DNA from 3 places in the Pseudomonas palmensis genome. Region 2 is predicted to be linked to each of the others. Evidence: predicted binding sites of a transcription regulator. Region 2 holds the regulator's gene; each other region holds the start of a gene.

Region 1 (7,084 bases), 790 kb from region 2:
TCCAGCCACATGTGCGGGGGCTGCATGTCCAGTTGCTGCACCTTGCCGGTGGAGGTCAAGCTCACGGATCTGATCCGCATTGGCGTGGTGGACGAATTCGAACGGGGCGAGCCGCCCAAGAACATCGCCAAGCGCCTGCAGAAGGATGGGATCGTCGAGCGCTTCAACCAGAAGTCCGGGATCTTCACCTTGCAGCGCATGAGCAACGACGATTGCTTGTACCTGGACCGCAAGACGCGGTTCTGCACCATTTACGACAAGCGCCCCGACACCTGCCGCAACCACCCAAGGATCGGCCCGCGGCCGGGGTACTGCGCGTACAAGCCAAAGCCCGTGGCCCGCTGAAAAGCATCGCGGGTCAAGCCCGCTCCCACAAGGTTGTGCATTTACCTGTGGGAGCGGGCTTGACCCGCGATTCGGCCAGCGCAAGTTTCAGGCCTTGCACAAACAAAAACGCCCCCGGCCTTTCGACCGGGGGCGTTTTCATTCAGCCTGAGCTAACTCAGTTCTTGGCTTTCTTGGCAGCGCGGGTACGCTCGCCTTCGTCCAGGATCTTCTTGCGCAGACGGATCGACTTGGGCGTGACTTCGCACAGCTCGTCGTCCTGGATGAATTCCAGGGCCTGTTCCAGGGTGAAGCGAACAGGTGGCACCAGAGCGATGGTTTCGTCTTTGCCCGAAGCACGCATGTTGTCGAGCTTCTTGCCCTTGGTAGGGTTGACGCCCAGGTCGTTGTCACGGCTGTTCAGACCGACGATCTGACCGTTGTAGATCTCCTGGCCGTGCTCGACGAACAGCTTGCCGCGCGCCTGCAGGGTTTCCAGCGAGTAGGTCAGCGCCTTGCCGGTCTCTACCGATACCAGTACGCCGTTCTGACGGCCGGACATGTGGCCGGACTTCATTGGCGCGTAGCGATCGAAGATCGAGGTCAGGATGCCTGCACCGTTGGTCAGGGTCAGGAACTGGTTGCGGAAACCGATCAGACCACGGGCTGGAATGTTGTATTCCAGACGTACACGGCCCTTGCCATCCGGCACCATGTTGGTCAGGTCGCCTTTACGCAGGCCCATTTCTTCCATGACCTTGCCCTGCGAATCTTCAGGGATGTCGATGGTGACGTTCTCGAACGGCTCGTGCTTGGCACCGTCGATTTCGCGGATGATCACTTCCGGACGACCAACACCCATTTCGAAGCCTTCGCGACGCATGGTTTCGATCAGTACCGACAGGTGCAGCTCACCACGGCCCGATACCTTGAACTTGTCGGCCGAGTCGCCTTCTTCAACGCGCAGTGCAACGTTGTACAGCAGCTCCTTGTCCAGACGCTCCTTGATGTTGCGGCTGGTGACGAACTTGCCTTCCTTACCGCAGAACGGCGAGTCGTTGACCTGGAAGGTCATCGAAACGGTCGGCTCGTCGACGGTCAGCGGCTTCATCGCCTCGACTGCGTCCGGGGAGCACAGGGTGTCGGAGATGAACAGCTCGTCGAAACCGCTGATGCAGACGATGTCGCCAGCCTGGGCTTCTTCGACGTCGACGCGGTGCAGGCCGTGGTGACCCATCAGCTTGAGGATACGACCGTTGCGGCGCTTGCCGTCAACGTCGATGGCCACAACCGGGGTGTTCGGCTTGACGCGACCACGGGCGATGCGGCCAACACCGATCACGCCCAGGAAGCTGTTGTAGTCCAGTGCCGAGATCTGCATCTGGAACGGACCGTCGCGGTCGACGCTTGGCGCTGGCACGTTGTCGACGATCGACTGGTACAGCGGGGTCATGTCTTCGGCCATTTCGGTGTGGTCCAGACCGGCAATGCCGTTCAGGGCCGAGGCGTAGACGACCTTGAAGTCCAGCTGTTCGTCGGTGGCACCCAGGTTGTCGAACAGGTCGAAGATCTGGTCCAGAACCCAGTCAGGACGCGCGCCCGGACGGTCGACCTTGTTGATCACCACGATCGGACGCAGGCCGGCTTCGAAAGCCTTCTTGGTCACGAAACGGGTTTGCGGCATAGGGCCGTCCTGGGCGTCTACCAGCAGCAGCACGGAGTCGACCATCGACATCACGCGCTCTACTTCACCACCGAAGTCGGCGTGGCCCGGGGTGTCCACGATGTTGATGTGGTAGCCGTTCCAGTTGATGGCGGTGTTTTTCGCCAGAATGGTAATGCCGCGCTCTTTTTCCTGGTCGTTGGAGTCCATCACGCGCTCGTCGTTGAGCTCGTTGCGCTCCAGGGTGCCGGACTGACGCAGCAGTTTGTCTACCAGGGTGGTCTTGCCATGGTCAACGTGGGCGATGATGGCGATGTTGCGTAGATTTTCGATCACTTGTGTATCTCGATCAGAGGATTCGGGTTGCCGCCCAGTCTAGGCGGCGAATGTGAATGAACGGCGCTCAACGGGCTCGTCGGTCGGGAGGGCGATGGCGGATACTGCCGCCATACAACCCCGGCATCTTATGTCGGACGATAAACGCGCACATTGGCATGCCCCTCACTCAGTAGATGGTGGGCATGCAGGCGACTCATCACTCCCTTGTCGCAATACAGCAAGTACTGGCGCGTGGGGTCCAGCTCCTTGAAGCGACTGTTGAGGGCGTAGAACGGCAAGGCCTTGACCTCGATGCCGTCCAGTTCCAGAGGCTGGTCTTCCTGGGCGTCGGGGTGACGAATGTCGATCACCACCTGCCCGGCCAGCGCCTGGCTGACTTCTTCGATCTGGATATCCTGGCCCAGTTCATCGATCACGTGGTCGATGGACACCAGGCGGGCGCGTTCCAGGGCGCGCTCGAGCACGGCCATGTCGAACTGCTTCTCTTCATGGTCGACGCGGTGACGCTTGGCACAGGTGGTCGGGTTCACCGAGATCACGCCGCAGTACTCTGGCATGTGCTTGGCGAACTCGGCGGTGCCGATTTCATTGGCCTGGTCGATGATGTCCTGCTTGTGGCTGGCCAGCAGCGGGCGCAGCACCAGCTTCTCGGTGGCCGAGTCGATCACCGCCAGGTTGGGCAATGTCTGGCTGGACACCTGGGAAATCGCCTCGCCGGTGACCAGCGCGTCGATCTGCAGGCGGTCGGCGATGTTGGTGGCGGCGCGCAGCATCATGCGCTTGAGGGTCACGCCCATGTAGCTGTTGTCGACCTTGCCGAGGATCTCGCCCACCACCTCTTCGAACGGCACGCTGACGAACAGCACGCGCTGGCTGCTGCCGTACTTCTTCCACAGGTAGTGCGCGACTTCCATCACGCCCAGCTCGTGGGCACGGCCGCCCAGGTTGAAGAAGCAGAAGTGGGTCATCAGGCCGCGGCGCATCATCTGGTAGGCCGCCACGGTGGAGTCGAAGCCGCCGGACATCAGCACCAGGGTCTGCTCCAGCGCGCCCAGCGGGTAGCCGCCGATGCCCTTGTGCTGGTTGTGGATCACGTACAGGCGCTTGTCGCGGATCTCGATGCGCACTTCCACTTCGGGGTTGCGCAGGTCGATGCCGGCGGCGCCGCACTGCTGGCGCAGCTGGCTGCCGACATAGCGGTCGACGTCCATCGAGCTGAAATCATGGTGGCCGCCGCGCTTGCAGCGCACGGCAAAGTGCTTGCCGGCCAGCAGGTGGCCGAAATGCGTCTTGCACTTGGCGACGATATCGTCGAAGTCGCCCAGCGGGTACTCATCGACCTGGAGGAAATGCGCGATGCCCGGCATGCAGCTCAGGCGCTCGGTCATTTCGCGCAGCACTTTCTCGTCGTCCAGGCGGGTGACCACCTCCAGATTGTCCCAGACACCATCGACCGCGAGCGCAGGATCCAGGTCCTTGAGCACGGTGCGGATGTTGCGGCCCAGTTGACGGATGAAGCGCTTTCGAACCGGGCGGCTCTTGATGGTGATCTCTGGAAAGACTTTGACGATTAGTTTCATGAAAACAGCGCGCGCGTGGCCAGCCGAAAAAGAAGGGGCGCGGATTATAGCGGAATTCGCTCAAGCTTTGAGCAACTTTTGTACAGAAGGTTTCACGCGCACCATTTTGGGTCACTCAAACGAAAAAACGCCTCCTAAGGGTGCAGGAAAAACCCCTGAAGCGCCGTTGGCACCCGTAAACGCGTGAGAATGGGGCGAAAAACCCAACTCGGGGCACTGGCATGCAATTTGCTCCCTTGTGAGGCAGGTTGCCTTGGCCGACTATTCGCGCCCGGCATCACCCAAATTACAAGGGCTGCACAGGCACGCTCTACCCCACCCGGAGGACACCATGTCGAAGTCGGTTCAACTCATCAAAGATCATGACGTTAAATGGATTGATCTGCGCTTCACTGACACCAAGGGCACCCAGCACCACGTCACCATGCCAGCCCGTGACGCGCTGGAAGACGACTTCTTCGAAGCCGGCAAGATGTTCGACGGTTCCTCCATCGCTGGCTGGAAAGGCATCGAAGCCTCCGACATGATCCTGATGCCGGACGACTCCACCGCCGTGCTCGACCCGTTCACCGAAGAGCCGACCCTGATCCTGGTCTGCGACATCATCGAACCGTCGACCATGCAAGGCTACGACCGCGACCCGCGCGCCATCGCCAAGCAGGCCGAAGAGTTCCTGCGCTCCACCGGCATCGGCGACACCGTATTCGCAGGCCCTGAGCCTGAGTTCTTCATCTTCGACGAAGTGAAGTTCAAGTCCGACATTTCGGGCTCGATGTTCAAGATCTACTCCGAGCAGGGCTCGTGGATGTCCGACCAGGACGTGGAAGGTGGCAACAAGGGCCACCGTCCAGGCGTCAAGGGCGGCTACTTCCCGGTTCCGCCGTTCGACCACGACCACGAGATCCGTACTGCCATGTGCAACGCACTGGAAGAAATGGGCCAGGTCGTCGAAGTGCACCACCACGAAGTGGCGACTGCCGGTCAGAACGAAATCGGCGTCAAGTTCAACACCCTGGTGAAAAAAGCTGACGAAGTTCAGACCCTGAAATACGTCGTGCACAACGTTGCCGACGCCTATGGCCGCACCGCTACCTTCATGCCAAAACCGCTATACGGCGACAACGGCTCGGGCATGCACGTGCACATGTCGATCTGGAAAGACGGCAAGAACACCTTCGCCGGCGAAGGCTATGCCGGCCTGTCCGATACCGCCCTGTACTTCATCGGCGGCATCATCAAGCACGGCAAGGCCCTGAACGGCTTCACCAACCCGTCGACCAACTCCTACAAGCGTCTGGTCCCGGGCTTCGAAGCCCCGGTCATGCTGGCCTACTCGGCACGCAACCGTTCTGCCTCGATCCGCATTCCTTACGTGTCGAGCCCCAAGGCCCGCCGTATCGAAGCGCGCTTCCCGGACCCGGCGGCCAACCCGTACCTGGCCTTCGCTGCGCTGCTGATGGCCGGCCTGGACGGCATCCAGAACAAGATCCACCCAGGCGATGCCGCCGACAAGAACCTGTACGACCTGCCGCCTGAAGAGGCCAAAGAGATCCCGCAGGTCTGTGGCAGCCTGAAGGAAGCCCTGGAAGAGCTGGACAAGGGCCGTGCGTTCCTGACCAAGGGCGGCGTGTTCTCCGACGAGTTCATCGATGCCTACATCGCCCTGAAAAGCGAAGAAGAAATCAAGGTGCGCACCTTCGTACACCCACTGGAATACGAGCTGTACTACAGCTGCTAAGCCAGTGACGCTCGCTCACGCGGCGTAACGAGAGAGGCCTCCCATTCGGGAGGCCTTTTTTTTGCGCTGACTTCATCGCGGGTCAAGCCGCTGCTACAAACCAGTGGGAACGGGCTTGACCCGCGATGAAGTCAGCAGTGCTCTACAATGGTGCACAAGGCAGCGCTACCCCTGCACCAACAGCCCATTTTGGTTCAAAAACAGCCTGCAACCTGTTAACCCAGTCATTTTTTGCGCAGCCAAGGCCCGGTTTCAGGGAATTGCGCTTCTTTTCGGAGCCTTGGTTTGGTTCTTGCATTTTCCTGGCATCAGCCGATTACCAGCGCGCGCCACCCTGGCCCCGATCAGGGCGGTACTGTGCCAAAAGAGGTCAACGACGCCCCATGACCATCAGCGATGCACTGCACCGACTGCTACTGGACAACCTGACCACTGCCACCATTCTGCTCAATGCCGAATTGCGCCTGGAGTACATGAACCCGGCAGCGGAAATGCTCCTGGCCATCAGCGGCCAGCGCAGCCACGGGCAGTTCATCAGCGAGCTGTTCACCGAATCGACCGAAGCGCTCAACTCGCTGCGCCAGGCCGTGGAGCACGCGCACCCGTTCACCAAGCGCGAAGCCATGCTCACCGCCCTCACCGGCCAGACCCTGACCGTCGACTACGCCGTCACCCCGATCCTCAACCACGGCCGCACCCTGCTGCTGCTCGAAGTGCACCCGCGCGACCGCCTGCTGCGCATCACCAAGGAAGAGGCGCAGCTGTCCAAGCAGGAAACCACCAAGATGCTGGTGCGCGGCATGGCCCACGAAATCAAGAACCCGCTGGGCGGCATCCGTGGCGCCGCGCAGCTGCTGGCCCGCGAACTGCCCGACAACGGCCTCAAGGACTACACCAACGTCATCATCGAAGAGGCCGACCGCCTGCGTAACCTGGTCGACCGCATGCTCGGCTCCAACAAACTGCCGTCGCTGGCCATGACCAACATCCACGAAGTGCTCGAGCGCGTGTGCAGCCTGGTGGAGGCCGAAAGCCAGGGCGGCATCACCCTGGTGCGCGACTACGACCCGAGCCTGCCCGACGTGCTGGTGGACCGCGAGCAGATGATCCAGGCCGTGCTCAACATCGTGCGCAACGCCATGCAGGCCATCAGCGGGCAGAACGAGCTGCGCCTGGGCCGCATCACCCTGCGCAGCCGCGCCATGCGCCAGTTCACCATCGGCCACACCCGCCACCGCCTGGTGGCGCGCATCGAAATCATCGACAACGGCCCGGGTATACCCGCGGAACTGCAGGACACCCTCTTCTATCCCATGGTCAGCGGTCGCCCGGACGGTACCGGGCTGGGCCTGGCCATCACCCAGAACATCATCAGCCAGCACCAGGGCCTGATCGAATGTGACAGCCACCCTGGCCACACCACCTTCTCGATCTTCCTGC
Region 2 (7,084 bases):
GGCAATCCGATCTACGACATGAGCCAATCCACCGACCTGATCCAATCCGCACAGCGCACCATCCGTCTCGAGATTGAAGCGGTAGAGGGCCTGCTGGCCCATATCGACGCCGATTTCGTCAAGGCCTGCGAGCTGATCCTGGCCAGCAAGGGCCGGGTCGTGGTGGTGGGCATGGGCAAATCCGGGCACATCGGCAACAAGATTGCCGCCACCCTGGCCAGCACCGGCACCACGTCGTTCTTCGTTCATCCCGCCGAGGCCAGCCACGGCGACATGGGCATGATCACCCGGGACGACATCATCCTGGCACTGTCCAACTCGGGCACCACCAACGAAATCGTGACCCTGCTGCCACTGATCAAGCGCCTGGGCATCAAGCTCATCAGCCTCACCGGCAACCCCGACTCGCCGCTGGCCAAGGCCGCCGAGGTCAACCTGGACGCCCGCGTGGGCCAGGAGGCCTGCCCGCTGAACCTGGCCCCGACGTCCTCCACCACCGCTGCGCTGGTACTCGGCGACGCCCTGGCCATCGCCCTGCTCGAGGCGCGCGGCTTCACCGCCGAAGACTTCGCCTTCTCGCACCCGGGCGGTGCCTTGGGCCGACGCCTGCTGCTCAAGGTCGAGAACGTGATGCACGGCGGTGACGAACTGCCCCAGGTTCAGCGCGGCACGCTACTCAAGGACGCCCTGCTTGAAATGTCTCGCAAAGGTTTGGGCATGACCGTGGTGCGCGAAAGCGACGGCCGCCTGGCCGGGGTGTTCACCGACGGCGACCTGCGCCGCAGCCTGGATCGCAACATCGACGTGCACACCACGCTGATCGACGAAGTGATGACCGTACACGGCAAGACCGCCCGCGCCGAGATGCTCGCGGCCGAGGCCCTGAAGATCATGGAAGACCACAAGATCAGCGCGCTGGTGGTGGTGGACACGCTCGACCAGCCGGTCGGCGCCCTGAACATGCACGACCTGCTGCGCGCCGGAGTGATGTAAATGAACGACGATCTGCTGCAACGCGGCAAGGCCATCAAGCTGGCGGTATTCGATGTGGACGGCGTGCTGACCGACGGTCGCCTGTACTTTCTCGAGGACGGCAGCGAATTCAAGACCTTCAACACCCTCGACGGCCAGGGCATCAAGATGCTCATGAACTCGGGCGTGACCACCGCGATCATCAGCGGGCGCAAGACGCCGGTGGTCGAACGTCGTGCGAAAAACCTCGGCATCCCGCACCTGTACCAGGGCCGCGAAGATAAACTGGTGGTGCTCGACGACCTTCTTGGTCAACTGGGCCTAAGCTATGAACAGGTTGCCTACCTGGGCGACGACCTGCCAGACCTGCCGGTGATTCGCCGGGTCGGCCTGGGCATGGCCGTAGCCAGTGCCGCTCCGTTCGTGCGCCAGCACGCCCATGGCGTGACCCTTGCGCGCGGTGGCGAAGGCGCAGCCCGCGAGTTCTGCGAACTGATCCTGCAAGCCCAGGGCAACCTGGACGCGGCGAATGCCAACTACCTGTAGAGCGATCCATGTTCAGTAAAAAGATCCGCAATATCGCGCTGTTCAGTGTGATCGCTGCCTTGTTTGCAGCGGTCGGCTACTGGAACATCAGCCCCGAGACGTTCCTCGACGAGCCCGCAGCGCAGGTCGACGAAAGCGCCATCGACTACTACGCCATCAATGCCCACAGCGTGCAGTTTCTGCCCGATGGCAAGCTGCAGTACGAGATGACCGCCGACAAGGTCGAACACCTCAAGGCCAGCGAAGTGACGCTGCTGACCACGCCGGACCTCAACATGTACCGCGGTACCGCCTACCCGTGGCACGTGCAGAGCACCCGCGGCGAGGTCAACCCGGACGGCACCGAAGTGGAACTGATCGACAACGTGCGGGTTGCCCGCACCGACGACCAGAACCGCGAAACCATCATTACCACCACCCGCATGACAGTCTTCCCGCAGAAGCAATATGCGCAGACCGAGCAAGCCGTTAGAATCGACGGCGCCGGTGGCACAACTACGGGCAAGGGAATGAAAGCGTATCTGAAAGACGGCAGGATGAACCTGCTGTCCAACGTAAGAGGACAGTATGAGGCTCGTTAAAACCCTCCCCTTTTTGCTCAGCCTGAGCGCAGCACTGGGAAGCGCGAGCGCCTGGGCCCTGCCGAACGACCGTGATCAGCCTATCCGTATCCAGGCTGACCAGGCTCAACTGGATGACAAGAAAGGCGTTGCCACCTATACCGGTGACGTGATCATCACCCAGGGCTCGATGATGATCAAAGGCAACACCGTGACCATCACCCGCACTGCCTCCGGCGATATCGACGTCGTGACCTCGGTGGGCAACCTGGCCTACTTCGAGCAGCAGCAGAGCGCAGCCAAGCCGGACAAGATGCAGGGCTACGGCAAGACCATTCAGTACAATGCGCCACAGAACCGCATCGTGCTGATCGACCGCGCCAAGGTCATTAATGAAGGCAACACCACCGAAGGCGAGAAAATCGTCTACGACACGGTGAAGCAGATCGCTACCGCTGGTCGCGGTGGCAAAGTCACCGAGTCGCGTCCGCGCATCGACATGGTGATCCAGCCGAAGAAGAAGGCCGAGTAGATGGCAACCCTCAAAGCCCAGCACCTGGCCAAGGCCTACAAAAGCCGGCAAGTCGTGCGTGATGTCAGCCTGTCCATCGACAGCGGCCAGATCGTCGGCCTGCTCGGCCCCAACGGCGCCGGCAAGACCACCTGCTTCTACATGATCGTCGGCCTGGTACAGGCCGACCAGGGCCGCGTGCTGATCGACGACCTGGACGTCAGCCACCAGCCCATGCATGGTCGCGCACGTGCCGGCATCGGCTACCTGCCGCAGGAAGCCTCGATCTTTCGCAAGCTGTCGGTGGCCGACAACATCATGGCGATCCTCGAGACCCGCAAGGAGCTCGACCGCGATGGTCGCCGCAAGGAGCTTGAAAGCCTGCTGCAGGAATTTCACATCAGCCACATCCGCGACAACCTGGGCATGAGCCTGTCCGGTGGTGAGCGGCGCAGGGTGGAGATTGCCCGGGCACTGGCCACCGCGCCCAAGTTCATCCTGCTCGACGAACCTTTCGCCGGTGTCGACCCGATCTCCGTGGGCGACATCAAGCAGATCATCCACCACCTCAAGGCCAAGGGCATCGGCGTGCTGATCACCGACCACAACGTCCGTGAAACCCTGGATATCTGCGAGACCGCCTACATCGTCAACGATGGCCAGTTGATCGCCGAAGGCGATGCACAGACCATCCTGGCCAACGACCTGGTGAAAGAGGTGTACCTCGGCCACGAGTTCCGCCTGTAAGCTGCGGCACATGGCTGAACATGGCGCTGCCTGGGCGCTGGCAAATGGCTCCACCCGGGGTTAATTGTTCCAGCGCTCTAGGCAAACGCTTTGATTTCAGGCATATAATTTGCTTAAAGTTGGCGCCTCTCGCGCCCTTGTAGTAGATGGCGCCTGTGCGCCGGCGAATAAGGTGTTAAGCCCCAGCCATGAAACCATCGCTCGTCCTAAGAATGGGCCAGCAACTGACGATGACTCCTCAGTTGCAACAGGCTATCCGACTGCTCCAGCTCTCCACCCTGGACCTGCAACAGGAAATCCAGGAGGCGCTGGAGTCCAACCCGATGCTCGAACGCCAGGAAGAAGGCGAGGATTTCGACAACAGCGACCCGATGGCCGACAACGCCGAGACCAAGCCGGTTGCCGAACCTCAGGAGAGCAGCTTCCAGGAGTCCGCCCCCACGGTGGACAACCTCGAAGAAGGCGAATGGAACGAGCGCATCCCCAACGAACTGCCGGTCGACACGGCCTGGGAAGACATCTACCAGACCAGCGCCAGCAGCCTGCCCAGCAATGACGATGACGAGTGGGACTTCACCACCCGCACCTCTGCCGGCGAGAGCCTGCAGAGCCACCTGCTGTGGCAGCTCAACCTGGCACCGATGTCCGACACCGACCGGCTGATTGCCGTGACGCTGATCGACTGCATCAACAACCAGGGCTATCTCGAGGAAACCCTCGAAGAGGTGTGCGAGTCGTTCGACCCGGAACTGGACATCGAACTCGACGAAGTCGAGGCCGTGCTGCACCGTATCCAGCAGTTCGAGCCCGCCGGCATCGGTGCCCGCAACCTCAGCGAATGCCTGCTGCTGCAACTGCGCCAGCTGCCGCCGCGTACGCAGTGGATGGCCGAGGCGCAGCGCCTGGTCAGCGACTACATCGACCTGCTCGGCAGCCGCGACTACAGCCAGCTGATGCGTCGCATGAAGCTCAAGGAAGACGAACTGCGCCAGGTCATCGAACTGGTACAGAGCCTCAACCCGCGCCCCGGCTCGCAGATCGAGTCCAGCGAAGCCGAATACGTGGTGCCCGATGTCATCGTGCGCAAGGATTCCGACCGCTGGCTGGTCGAGCTGAACCAGGAAGCCGTGCCGCGCCTGCGGGTCAACCCGCAATACGCCGGCTTCGTGCGTCGCGCCGACACCAGCGCCGACAACACCTTCATGCGCAACCAGTTGCAGGAGGCGCGCTGGTTCATCAAGAGCCTGCAGAGCCGCAACGAGACGCTGATGAAGGTGGCCACGCAGATCGTCGAGCACCAGCGCGGCTTTCTCGACCACGGCGACGAGGCGATGAAACCGCTGGTACTGCACGATATCGCCGAGGCGGTGGGCATGCACGAGTCGACCATTTCGCGGGTGACCACGCAGAAATACATGCACACCCCGCGCGGCATCTACGAACTGAAATACTTTTTCTCGAGCCACGTGAGCACCTCCGAGGGCGGCGAATGCTCGTCCACGGCGATCCGCGCGATCATCAAGAAACTGGTCGCGGCTGAAAATCAGAAAAAGCCATTGAGTGACAGCAAGATCGCTGGTTTACTGGAGGCACAAGGCATCCAGGTAGCCCGTCGCACCGTCGCCAAGTACCGCGAGTCCCTTGGCATTGCACCGTCGAGCGAACGCAAGCGATTGATGTGACATCCCCTGAGATGTGCCACCGCAATTCAGTGGCAGGCGCAACACCTGCCTCTTATGCACCGGCAACAAAAGGAGAAGCTGTATGCAAGTCAATATCAGTGGACAGCATGTAGAAGTCACTCCGCCACTGCGCGAGTATGTCGAGCAGAAGCTGAAACGACTGGAGGGTCACTTCGACAAGATCACCAACGTGACGGTGATCATGAAGGTCGAAAAGCTTCAGCAGAAAATTGAGGCTACCTTGCAGATCCCGGGCGGCGAAGTGGTTGCCAACGCCGAACATCAAGACATGTATGCAGCGATCGACGCCCTTACCGACAAGCTCGACCGCCAACTGAAAAAACACAAGGAAAAACAGCAAAGCCTCCTGCAAGGTGCAGCGGCCCGCTGATCCCCCCCACCCATGATCCGACTAGAAGATATCCTGACCCCCGGCCGTTCCCTCGTGAACGTGCCGGGCGGCAGTAAAAAGCGTGCGCTCGAACAGATTGCCAATCTGATCGGCAAGGAAGTACCCGAGCTGGACACCCAAACCGTGTTCGAGAGCCTGATCGCCCGTGAAAAACTGGGTTCGACCGGCTTCGGCAATGGTATCGCCATCCCGCACTGCCGCTTGAAAGGTTGTGAAAAACCGGTAAGCGCCCTGCTGCACCTGGACGCTCCCATCGACTTCGACGCCATCGATGGCGCTCCCGTCGACCTGCTGTTTCTGCTGCTGGTCCCGGAAGCCGCCACCGATGCGCACCTTGAGCTGCTGCGCCAGATCGCCAGCATGCTCGACCGCAAGGACGTGCGCGACAAACTGCGCGCGGCCACCGATAGCCAATCCCTGTACCAGGTCGTACTGGACGTGCAAAACGGGCACTGAACATGCGCTTGATCATCGTCAGCGGTCGCTCCGGCTCCGGCAAGAGCACCGCGCTCGCGGTACTTGAGGACAACGGCTACTACTGCATCGACAACCTGCCTGCCGGGCTGTTGCCGCAACTGGCCGAAAACGCACTGATCAATACCGAGCTGCTGCAGCCGCTGGTGGCCGTTTCCATCGACGCGCGCAACCTGCCCAGCCACCTGAGCCGCTTCCCCGAGCTGCTGGAGGATGCCCGCAGCAAGCACATCCATTGCGATGTGGTGTACCTGGACGCCGACGAGGAAACCCTGCTCAAGCGCTTCTCGGAGACGCGCCGGCGCCACCCGCTGACCAACACGCAACGCTCCCTGGCCGAAGCCATCCGGGTAGAGAGCGACCTACTGGGGCCGATCGCCGACCTGGCCGACCTCAAGATCGACACCACCAACCTCAACCTGTACCAGCTGCGCGACTCGATCAAGCTGCGCCTGCTCAACCAGCCCGAGCCGGGCACGGCGTTTCTGGTGGAGTCGTTCGGCTTCAAGCGTGGCATGCCGGTCGACGCCGATCTGGTGTTCGATGTGCGCTGCCTGCCCAACCCCTATTGGAAGCCCGAGCTGCGGGATCATTCGGGGTTGGAGCAACCGGTCATCGACTACCTGGCCGCGCAACCGGACGTCGAGGAGATGTTCCAGGACATTTCGTCGTACCTGCTCAAGTGGCTGCCACGGTTCGCCGCCAGCAACCGGGCCTATGTCACCATCGCCATCGGCTGCACCGGCGGTCATCATCGCTCGGTGTACATCACCGAACGCGTGGGCCAGGTGCTGCAACAAACATTGAAGAACGTCCAGGTTCGCCACCGCGACCTCTAGCCCTCAGGATCCCGCCCGCGATGCCCGCCATTGAAATCGAGATTATCAACAAGCTGGGGCTGCACGCCCGGGCAGCGGCCAAGTTCGTTGGCGTGGCGGGCAAGTACCCGTGTTCGGTGCGTGTAGGCCGTACCCCGGAGTCGATGGTCGATGGCAAGAGCATCATGGCCGTGATGATGCTCGCCGCCGGCAAGGGCACGAGCATCCACCTCAAGACCGAAGGCGAACAGGAAGCCGAAGCGCTGCAAGGCCTGGTCGAACTGATCAACAACTATTTCGACGAAGGCGAGTAACCTCGCCTTCTCGCTTCAGGACAACGCGGTATCCATCACCATCATCAG
Region 3 (7,084 bases), 1.3 Mb from region 2:
GGTGCAGGTCGATGCGATCAAGCAACGGGCCGGAGAGCTTGTTGCGGTAGCGCTGGATCTGGTCGCTGCTGCATCGACAGCGACCGGTGGGGTCGCCATGGTAGCCGCAGGGGCAGGGGTTCATCGCCGCCACCAATTGGAAGCGGGCCGGGAAGCGGATCTTGTCCTTGGCCCGGGCGATCACGATTTCGCCCGATTCCAGTGGCTCGCGGAGCACTTCCAGCACGCGCCGCTCGAACTCCGGCAACTCATCCAGAAACAGCACGCCATGGTGGGCCAGGGTGATCTCGCCGGGTTGCGGGCGGCTGCCACCGCCGACCAGTGCGGCCCCCGACGCCGAGTGATGCGGGTGGCGAAAAGGACGCTGCGGCCAGCTGTTGAGCGGCAGCGGGCTGGCGACCGACTGGATGGCCGCCACCTCCAGCGCTTCGCGCTCGTTCAGCGGTGGCAGCAGACCGGGCAGGCGGCTGGCGAGCAGGGTCTTGCCGGTGCCGGGTGGCCCGCTGAACAGCAGGTTGTGGGCCCCGGCCGCCGCGACCAGCAGGGCACGCTTGGCGGCGAGCTGGCCCTGTACCTCGTTGAGGTCGGGGTAGGGCTGGCTGTGCAGGACCAGGCCGTTGGCCTTGTAGGGTTCGAGGGGCTGCTGGCCGTTGAGGTGCGCGACCAGTTCCAGCAGGTGGTCTACGGCGTACACCACCAGGCCCGAAGCCAGGCAGGCCTCCTCGGCATTCTCCCGTGGCACCACCAGGGCGCGCCCGGCTTCGCGGGCGGCAAGGGCGGCAGGCAGCACGCCCTGCACGCAGCGCACCGCCCCCGACAGCGCCAGCTCGCCCAGGCATTCCACTGCGTGCAGCGAGGCGATCGGCATCTGCCCGTTGGCGGCCAGGATGCCCAGGGCTATGGCCAGGTCGAAGCGTCCGCCATCCTTGGGCAGGTCGGCGGGGGCGAGGTTGAGGGTGATGCGCCGCGCGGGGAACTCCAGGCCGGAGTTGAGGATGGCGCTGCGCACACGGTCCTTGCTTTCCTTCACCGTGGCTTCGGGCAGGCCGACCAGGGTCAGGTTGGGCAGGCCGTTGGCCAGGTGCGCTTCGATGGTGACCGCAGGGGCCAGCACGCCCACCTGGGCGCGGCTGTGGACAAGGGCGAGGGACATGCACACTCCATGATCGGGACAATGCCGCGTCCTGCGGCTGGGGCAAGGATAGTGGTGCGCGCGCAGGGTGCGCGGGGGAGAGTGAGTCGAGGTTTTGCAGCGGTTGACGGGGCCAGGGGCGCTGGTCAAGATCACGGCGCCCCGGTGCAGCCTTCGGGCCGCGACGGCGTGCGTGCCAATGGCTTCTATCGTCGCTTGGGGTGGGAGGTGGTGGCGCAGTTGGAGGAGGGGGATGTGCGGTATGAGAAGGTGAGGCAGGCCCCTGCATGACCCTGCAGGCGCCGGCCCCGCCGACGAAGGCTGCGCTGCGCTCTACTCGGCAGCCGCCGGGTTCAGCCGCGCTTCCATCTCTTCGACCTTGGCCTCCAGCGCCTCCAGGCGTGCGCGGGTGCGGGCCAGCACTACCATCTGGCTGTCGAACTCCTCACGGCTGACCAGTTCCAGCTTGCTGAAACCACTTTGCAGCAGCGCCTTGAACTGGCTTTCCAGTTCGCTGCGCGGCTGCGCGGTGTCACCGCTGAACAGGCGCGAGGCCTGGTCGCTCAGGGCATCGAGAAAGGCTTTGGGCGCGAGCATGTTGGTCCGTCCGGTAAATGCAAAGAGGCGGCCAGTGTAACACGCACCCCACGCCCGCTCGCCCCGCACGCTTTTCGCGCATTCTCGCGACCGGGAGTGCACCGTTTTTGTGCGTGTTTGCCCTGCTGGCGACTGGCCAATTCCCCGTAAGGCACGCAAGCCGTTGTAATTGGTGGCTTTGGCAGACATGGCAAGGTTTCTGCTTAGAGCCAAGTGACTCATGCACTGGTGTCGGGCCTTGGGATTGAGGCCGACGAAGCGTTACAAAGCCAGGCACTGCGCTTAGACTTGAGACGGGTTTGTTTTCCTGGGGCAAGTCCACCAATTCGGGAGAGAGTTTCATGAAGCTAGTCACTGCCATCATCAAGCCATTCAAGTTGGACGACGTGCGCGAGTCGCTGTCCGAAATCGGCGTGCAGGGCATTACCGTCACGGAAGTCAAAGGCTTCGGACGGCAGAAAGGCCACACCGAGCTGTATCGCGGTGCTGAATACGTAGTCGATTTCCTGCCCAAGGTGAAGATCGATGTCGCCATCGACGACAAGGACCTGGACCGGGTCATCGAGGCGATCACCAAGGCGGCCAACACCGGCAAGATCGGTGACGGCAAGATTTTCGTGGTCAATCTGGAACAGGCCATCCGCATCCGTACCGGTGAAACCGATACCGACGCGATCTAAGTAACGCCGCCCCAAACCCCAACGCCCCAGGAGATAACAATATGACTCTGCGTCAGTTCGCAGGGCTAGGAGCCCTTTTGTCCCTCGTAATGCCTGGCATGGCCATGGCAGAGGAGGCAGCCGCCCCCGTGCTCAACTCCGGCGACACCGCCTGGATGTTGACCGCCACCGCGCTGGTGCTGTTCATGACCATCCCGGGCCTGGCGTTGTTCTACGGCGGCATGGTGCGTTCCAAGAACGTGCTTTCGGTGATGATGCAGTGTTTCGCCATCACCGGCCTGATCAGCATTCTGTGGATGGTCTACGGCTACAGCCTGGCGTTCGATACCACGGGTATGGAAGAGGGCGTGGTCAACTTCAATTCCTTCGTCGGCGGGTTCTCCAAGGCCTTCCTGGCCGGCGTCACCCCCGCGAGCCTGACCTCGTTGTTCCCCGAGGCGGTGTTCATCACCTTCCAGATGACCTTCGCCATCATTACTCCGGCCCTGATCGTCGGTGCCTTTGCCGAGCGCATGAAGTTCTCGGCCATGCTGATCTTCATGGCCGTGTGGTTCACCCTGGTCTACGCACCGATCGCGCACATGGTCTGGTCCGGTGCCGGCGGCCTGATGTGGGACTGGGGCGTACTGGACTTTGCCGGTGGCACCGTGGTGCATATCAATGCGGGTATCGCAGGCCTGGTGGCGTGCCTGGTGCTGGGCAAGCGCAAGGGTTTCCCGACCACCCCGATGGCCCCGCACAACCTGGGCTACACCCTGATGGGCGCGGCCATGCTGTGGATCGGCTGGTTCGGCTTCAACGCCGGCTCCGCAGCCGCTGCCAACGGCACCGCCGGCATGGCCATGCTGGTGACCCAGATCGCCACGGCCGCCGCTGCGCTGGGCTGGATGTTCGCCGAGTGGATCACCCACGGCAAACCCAGCGCCCTGGGCATCGCCTCCGGTGTGGTGGCGGGCCTGGTGGCGATCACCCCGGCTGCGGGCACCGTAGGCCCGATGGGCGCGCTGGTGATCGGCCTGGTATCGGGTGTGGTGTGCTTCTTCTGCGCCACCAGCCTCAAGCGCAAGATGGGCTATGACGACTCCCTGGACGCCTTCGGCGTGCATGGCATCGGCGGCATCGTCGGCGCGATTCTCACCGGCGTGTTCGCGGCCCCTGCACTGGGCGGCTTCGGTACCGTCGAAGATATCGGCGCACAGGTCTGGGTGCAGGCCAAGGGCGTGGGCTTCACGGTGATCTACACCGCTATCGTCACCTACGTGATTCTGAAGGTGCTGGACCTGGTGATGGGCCTGCGGGTCAACGAAGAGGAAGAAGCGGTCGGCCTCGACCTCGCGCAGCACAACGAGCGTGGCTACAACCTGTAACATGCTCGAAAAAACATGCCCGGCTTGCCGGGCATTTTTTTGCCTGGATTTTGTCCATCCAAGGGCACGCAAACGGTTTCCACGGGGGCATTTGCAGGCGCTTGACGCTGTAATGGCCATCAAGCATAAAACTTACAGCGAACAAGGATATTTAGGCACTTTGCTTTTTCACACATCACGCTAGAATGCGCGCCGTAGGGTGCGGATGACCTGTCCGCGCACTTCGATACCCTTTGCTAGGCTTGGCATTGAACAGGCCGCTCACGGCGGGGTCAGCTGGTGAAGCAATGCCGGCAGCTCTTTCTTTTTGTCGGGCCCTGCACGGGCCCGCACGGTGCTCGCCAGGCGGTAGGGCGGGCGCCGCTGGCCGCGGGCTACCCGTGGCCCTGGATTTTTCCGGCAGTGGCCGCACCTGGCGCTGTTGGTCTATAACTTATCTGCTTTTCGCAAGTCATGAGGTAGAACATGAGCGACGATGATCTGGAAAACGACGACCTCGAAGTGGGCGACGAAGACGATACCGATGAAGGCCTGGAAGCGGCTGCCGACGACGTTGCCGATGACAGCGGTGACGACAGCCCCGCACCGGTAGCCAAGGGCAAGTCCAAGGCTGCGGTCTCGGTCGACGAAATGCCCAGCATGGAAGCCAAGCAGAAGGAGCGCGACGCGCTCGCCAAGGCGATGGAAGAGTTCCTGTCGCGTGGCGGCAAGGTGCAGGAAGTGGAGGCCAACGTGGTCGCCGATCCGCCCAAGAAGCCAGACAACAAGTACGGTAGCCGTCCTATCTGAGGGGTGCCGTCGAACAGAAGAGCCCGCCGTCGCTGCGGGCTTTTTTGTGGGTGGCGTTATCGGTTGCCGCTGCTGACGCTATGGCGGGGCAGGCGCGCTCCTACAACGATCACCGCAACCCTTGTGGGAGCGGGCTTGACCCGCGATGGGGCCAGCGGGGCTAACGCCAACTGAGCAACAGCTCAGGCAGCTGCGACAGGCGCTGGATCTCGGCATCCGGCTGCCCCTTGGCCGTCCACGCCTTGCCCTGCGGGTTGAACCATATCGCGCGCAGGCCGGCCTGCTGGGCCCCGGCGATGTCGTCGCCCGGGTGGTCGCCGATATGCACGGCATTGCCGGCCTCGGCCTGGCCCTGGCGCAATGCTTCGAGAAACGGCTGCGGGTCGGGCTTGCCGATGCCCAGGTCCTCGGCGCACAGGGCGAACCTGAAATAGTCGGCCAGCCCCAGGCGCCTCACGTCGGCATTGCCATTGGTAACCACGCCCAGGGTGTAGCGATGGCGCAGCACCTCCAGCACTGGCTGCACCTCGGGGAAGATATCCACCTGGTGGCGCGCATGCAGGAACACTTCAAAGCCCTCGTTGGCCAGGGCGTGGGCCCTGGCTTCGCTGTAGCCGACGTCGCTCATGGCATGGAACAGCACCTTGCGCCGCAAGGCGCTGATGCGATGCCGCAGGCCCGGCTCGGCCTGCACCAGGCGCTCGCGAATGGCATACAGGTGCTCCACCGGCACCGCGCCCAGGTCGGGTGCATTCGCCGCCAGCCAGTCGCGCAGCACGGCCTCGGCACTGACAATGACCGGGGCGGTGTCCCACAGGGTGTCGTCCAGGTCGAAGGTGATCAGCTGAATGCTCATGAGTCACTGTCCTTGCTGCGTTTGGCCCTTGGGTGGGCGCTGTCATAGACGCTCGCCAGGTGCTGGAAGTCCAGGTGAGTGTAGATCTGCGTGGTGGCGATGTCGGCATGCCCGAGCATTTCCTGCACCGCACGCAGGTCCTGGGACGATTCGAGCAGGTGGCTGGCGAAGGAGTGGCGCAGCATGTGCGGGTGCAGGTTCTGCCCCAGCTCGCGGCTGCCCGCCGCCTGGACCCGCAGCTGGATCGCCCGCGGGCCCAGGCGCCGGCCTTGCTGGCTGACGAACACCGCGTTGTCCTGCGGGGCGCTGATGCCGCGCAGCGCCAGCCACTTTTCCAATGCCTCTCGGGCTTTGCGGCCTACCGGCAGCACGCGGGTCTTGCTGCCCTTGCCATGCACCTGCACCAGGCCGGCTGGCAGGTCGAGCTGATCGAGATCGAGGCTGGTCAGCTCCGACAGGCGCAGGCCCGAGGAGTAGAACAGCTCGAGCATGGCCTGGTCGCGGCGGGCGAGAAAGTCGTCGTCCACCGCGCCTTCGAGCAATTGCAGCGCGCGGTCGGTATCGAGGGTCTTGGGCAGCCGGCGCTCGCCCTTGGGCGCGGCCAGGCCGTTGGCCGGGTCGTGGTCGCACAGGCCTTCGCGGTTCAGGTAGCGGTACAGGCCGCGCACCGCCGAAAGCATGCGCGCCAGGCTGCGCGACGACTGCCCGGCATGGTGCTGGCGCGCCACGAACTGGCGCAGGTGCTGGATCTGCAGGGCGCTCCAGCTGGCGATGCCGGTTTTCTCGCAGTAGGCCAGCACGTTGGCCAGGTCACGCCGGTAGGCCAGCTGGGTATGCTCCGACACCTGGCGCTCGTTGCGCAGGTGCGCGATGAACGCGTCCAGCTGGCGCTCCATCAGCGTACCGGGCGCAGGGTCTGGGTAAAGCGCGGTAGCACGCGGCCGAGCACTTCGGCGATGTAGCTCAGGAACAGGGTGCCGACGCTGCTTTTGTAGTGCTGCGGGTCGTGGCTGGCGATGGCGAGCACGCCATGCAGGCCCTGATAGTCGAGCGCGGCGACGGCACTGGAGCCGACTTCGGGGCGCTGGGCCTCGCCGAACAGGAAGTCCAGCTCGTGGTCGCGCAGGGTGCCGCTGACCGTCTTGCCCGCGCACAGCAGGCCGCCGATGGCCTGTTGTGCTTCGGTCGGGTTGACCCAGCGGCCCACGGGCGCCACGGTATCGCCGAACAGGATCAGGCTCACGAACGGCACCTTGAACTCCTGGCGCAGGCTGTCCTCGACGGCCATCACCACGGCCTCGAGGCTGTCGGCGTCGAGCAGGTCGAGGATCAGCCGGCGGGTCTTCTCGAACAGCCGGTCGTTGTCGCGGGCCACGTCCATCAGGTGCGAGAGGCGGTGGCGCATCTCGATGTTGCGGTCGCGCAGCAGCTTGAGCTGGCGCTCCACCAGCGACACGCTGTCGCCGCGCTGGTGAGGGACCTGCAGCTCCAGCAGCAGGTCGTCATGCTCGGCGAAGAACGCCGGGTTGGCGCGCAGGTAAGCCACCACGTCCTGGGCCCCGACGCTGGGCGTCGAGCCCTGGGCGTCGGAGGCTTCGGGCTCTGCGGTGGGCGTGTGGGGCTGGTCGGTCATGGCTGGTACTCACTCATAGGCGAACCTGTC

What was found. The regulator sigma-54, encoded in region 2, starts transcription at its own class of promoters, with help from an activator protein. The targets are predictions, from matches to a motif close to ANTGGCATNNANNTTGCTNT.
Region 1: glnA (glutamate--ammonia ligase) is a predicted target of sigma-54. The motif match lies at 4,122-4,141, and genes of this name have one in related genera.
Region 3: glnK (P-II family nitrogen regulator) is a predicted target of sigma-54. The motif match lies at 1,916-1,935, and genes of this name have one in related genera.

What each region holds. Positions count from the first base shown of each region.
Region 1 is NZ_CP187958.1:1,875,449-1,882,532, forward strand. Features, by position in the region: gene ACPRTJ_RS08520 (YkgJ family cysteine cluster protein) at 1-345, shown strand, start outside; gene typA (translational GTPase TypA) at 503-2,323, opposite strand; gene thiI (tRNA uracil 4-sulfurtransferase ThiI) at 2,452-3,906, opposite strand; gene glnA (glutamate--ammonia ligase) at 4,238-5,644, shown strand; gene glnL (nitrogen regulation protein NR(II)) at 6,028-7,084, shown strand, end outside.
Region 2 is NZ_CP187958.1:1,080,990-1,088,073, forward strand. Features, by position in the region: gene ACPRTJ_RS05055 (KpsF/GutQ family sugar-phosphate isomerase) at 19-993, shown strand; gene ACPRTJ_RS05060 (KdsC family phosphatase) at 994-1,518, shown strand; gene lptC (LPS export ABC transporter periplasmic protein LptC) at 1,527-2,099, shown strand; gene lptA (lipopolysaccharide transport periplasmic protein LptA) at 2,086-2,610, shown strand; gene lptB (LPS export ABC transporter ATP-binding protein) at 2,611-3,336, shown strand; gene ACPRTJ_RS05080 (RNA polymerase factor sigma-54) at 3,525-5,018, shown strand; gene hpf (ribosome hibernation-promoting factor, HPF/YfiA family) at 5,101-5,409, shown strand; gene ptsN (PTS IIA-like nitrogen regulatory protein PtsN) at 5,422-5,886, shown strand; gene rapZ (RNase adapter RapZ) at 5,889-6,743, shown strand; gene ACPRTJ_RS05100 (HPr family phosphocarrier protein) at 6,764-7,036, shown strand; gene ACPRTJ_RS05105 (ZIP family metal transporter) at 7,052-7,084, opposite strand, start outside.
Region 3 is NZ_CP187958.1:2,416,682-2,423,765, forward strand. Features, by position in the region: gene ACPRTJ_RS11065 (YifB family Mg chelatase-like AAA ATPase) at 1-1,153, opposite strand, end outside; partial or broken gene ACPRTJ_RS11070 (GNAT family N-acetyltransferase) at 1,310-1,423, shown strand; gene ACPRTJ_RS11075 (accessory factor UbiK family protein) at 1,466-1,729, opposite strand; gene glnK (P-II family nitrogen regulator) at 2,071-2,409, shown strand; gene ACPRTJ_RS11085 (ammonium transporter) at 2,451-3,776, shown strand; gene sutA (transcriptional regulator SutA) at 4,242-4,565, shown strand; gene ACPRTJ_RS11095 (HAD family hydrolase) at 4,726-5,421, opposite strand; gene xerC (tyrosine recombinase XerC) at 5,418-6,317, opposite strand; gene ACPRTJ_RS11105 (DUF484 family protein) at 6,317-7,054, opposite strand; gene dapF (diaminopimelate epimerase) at 7,068-7,084, opposite strand, start outside.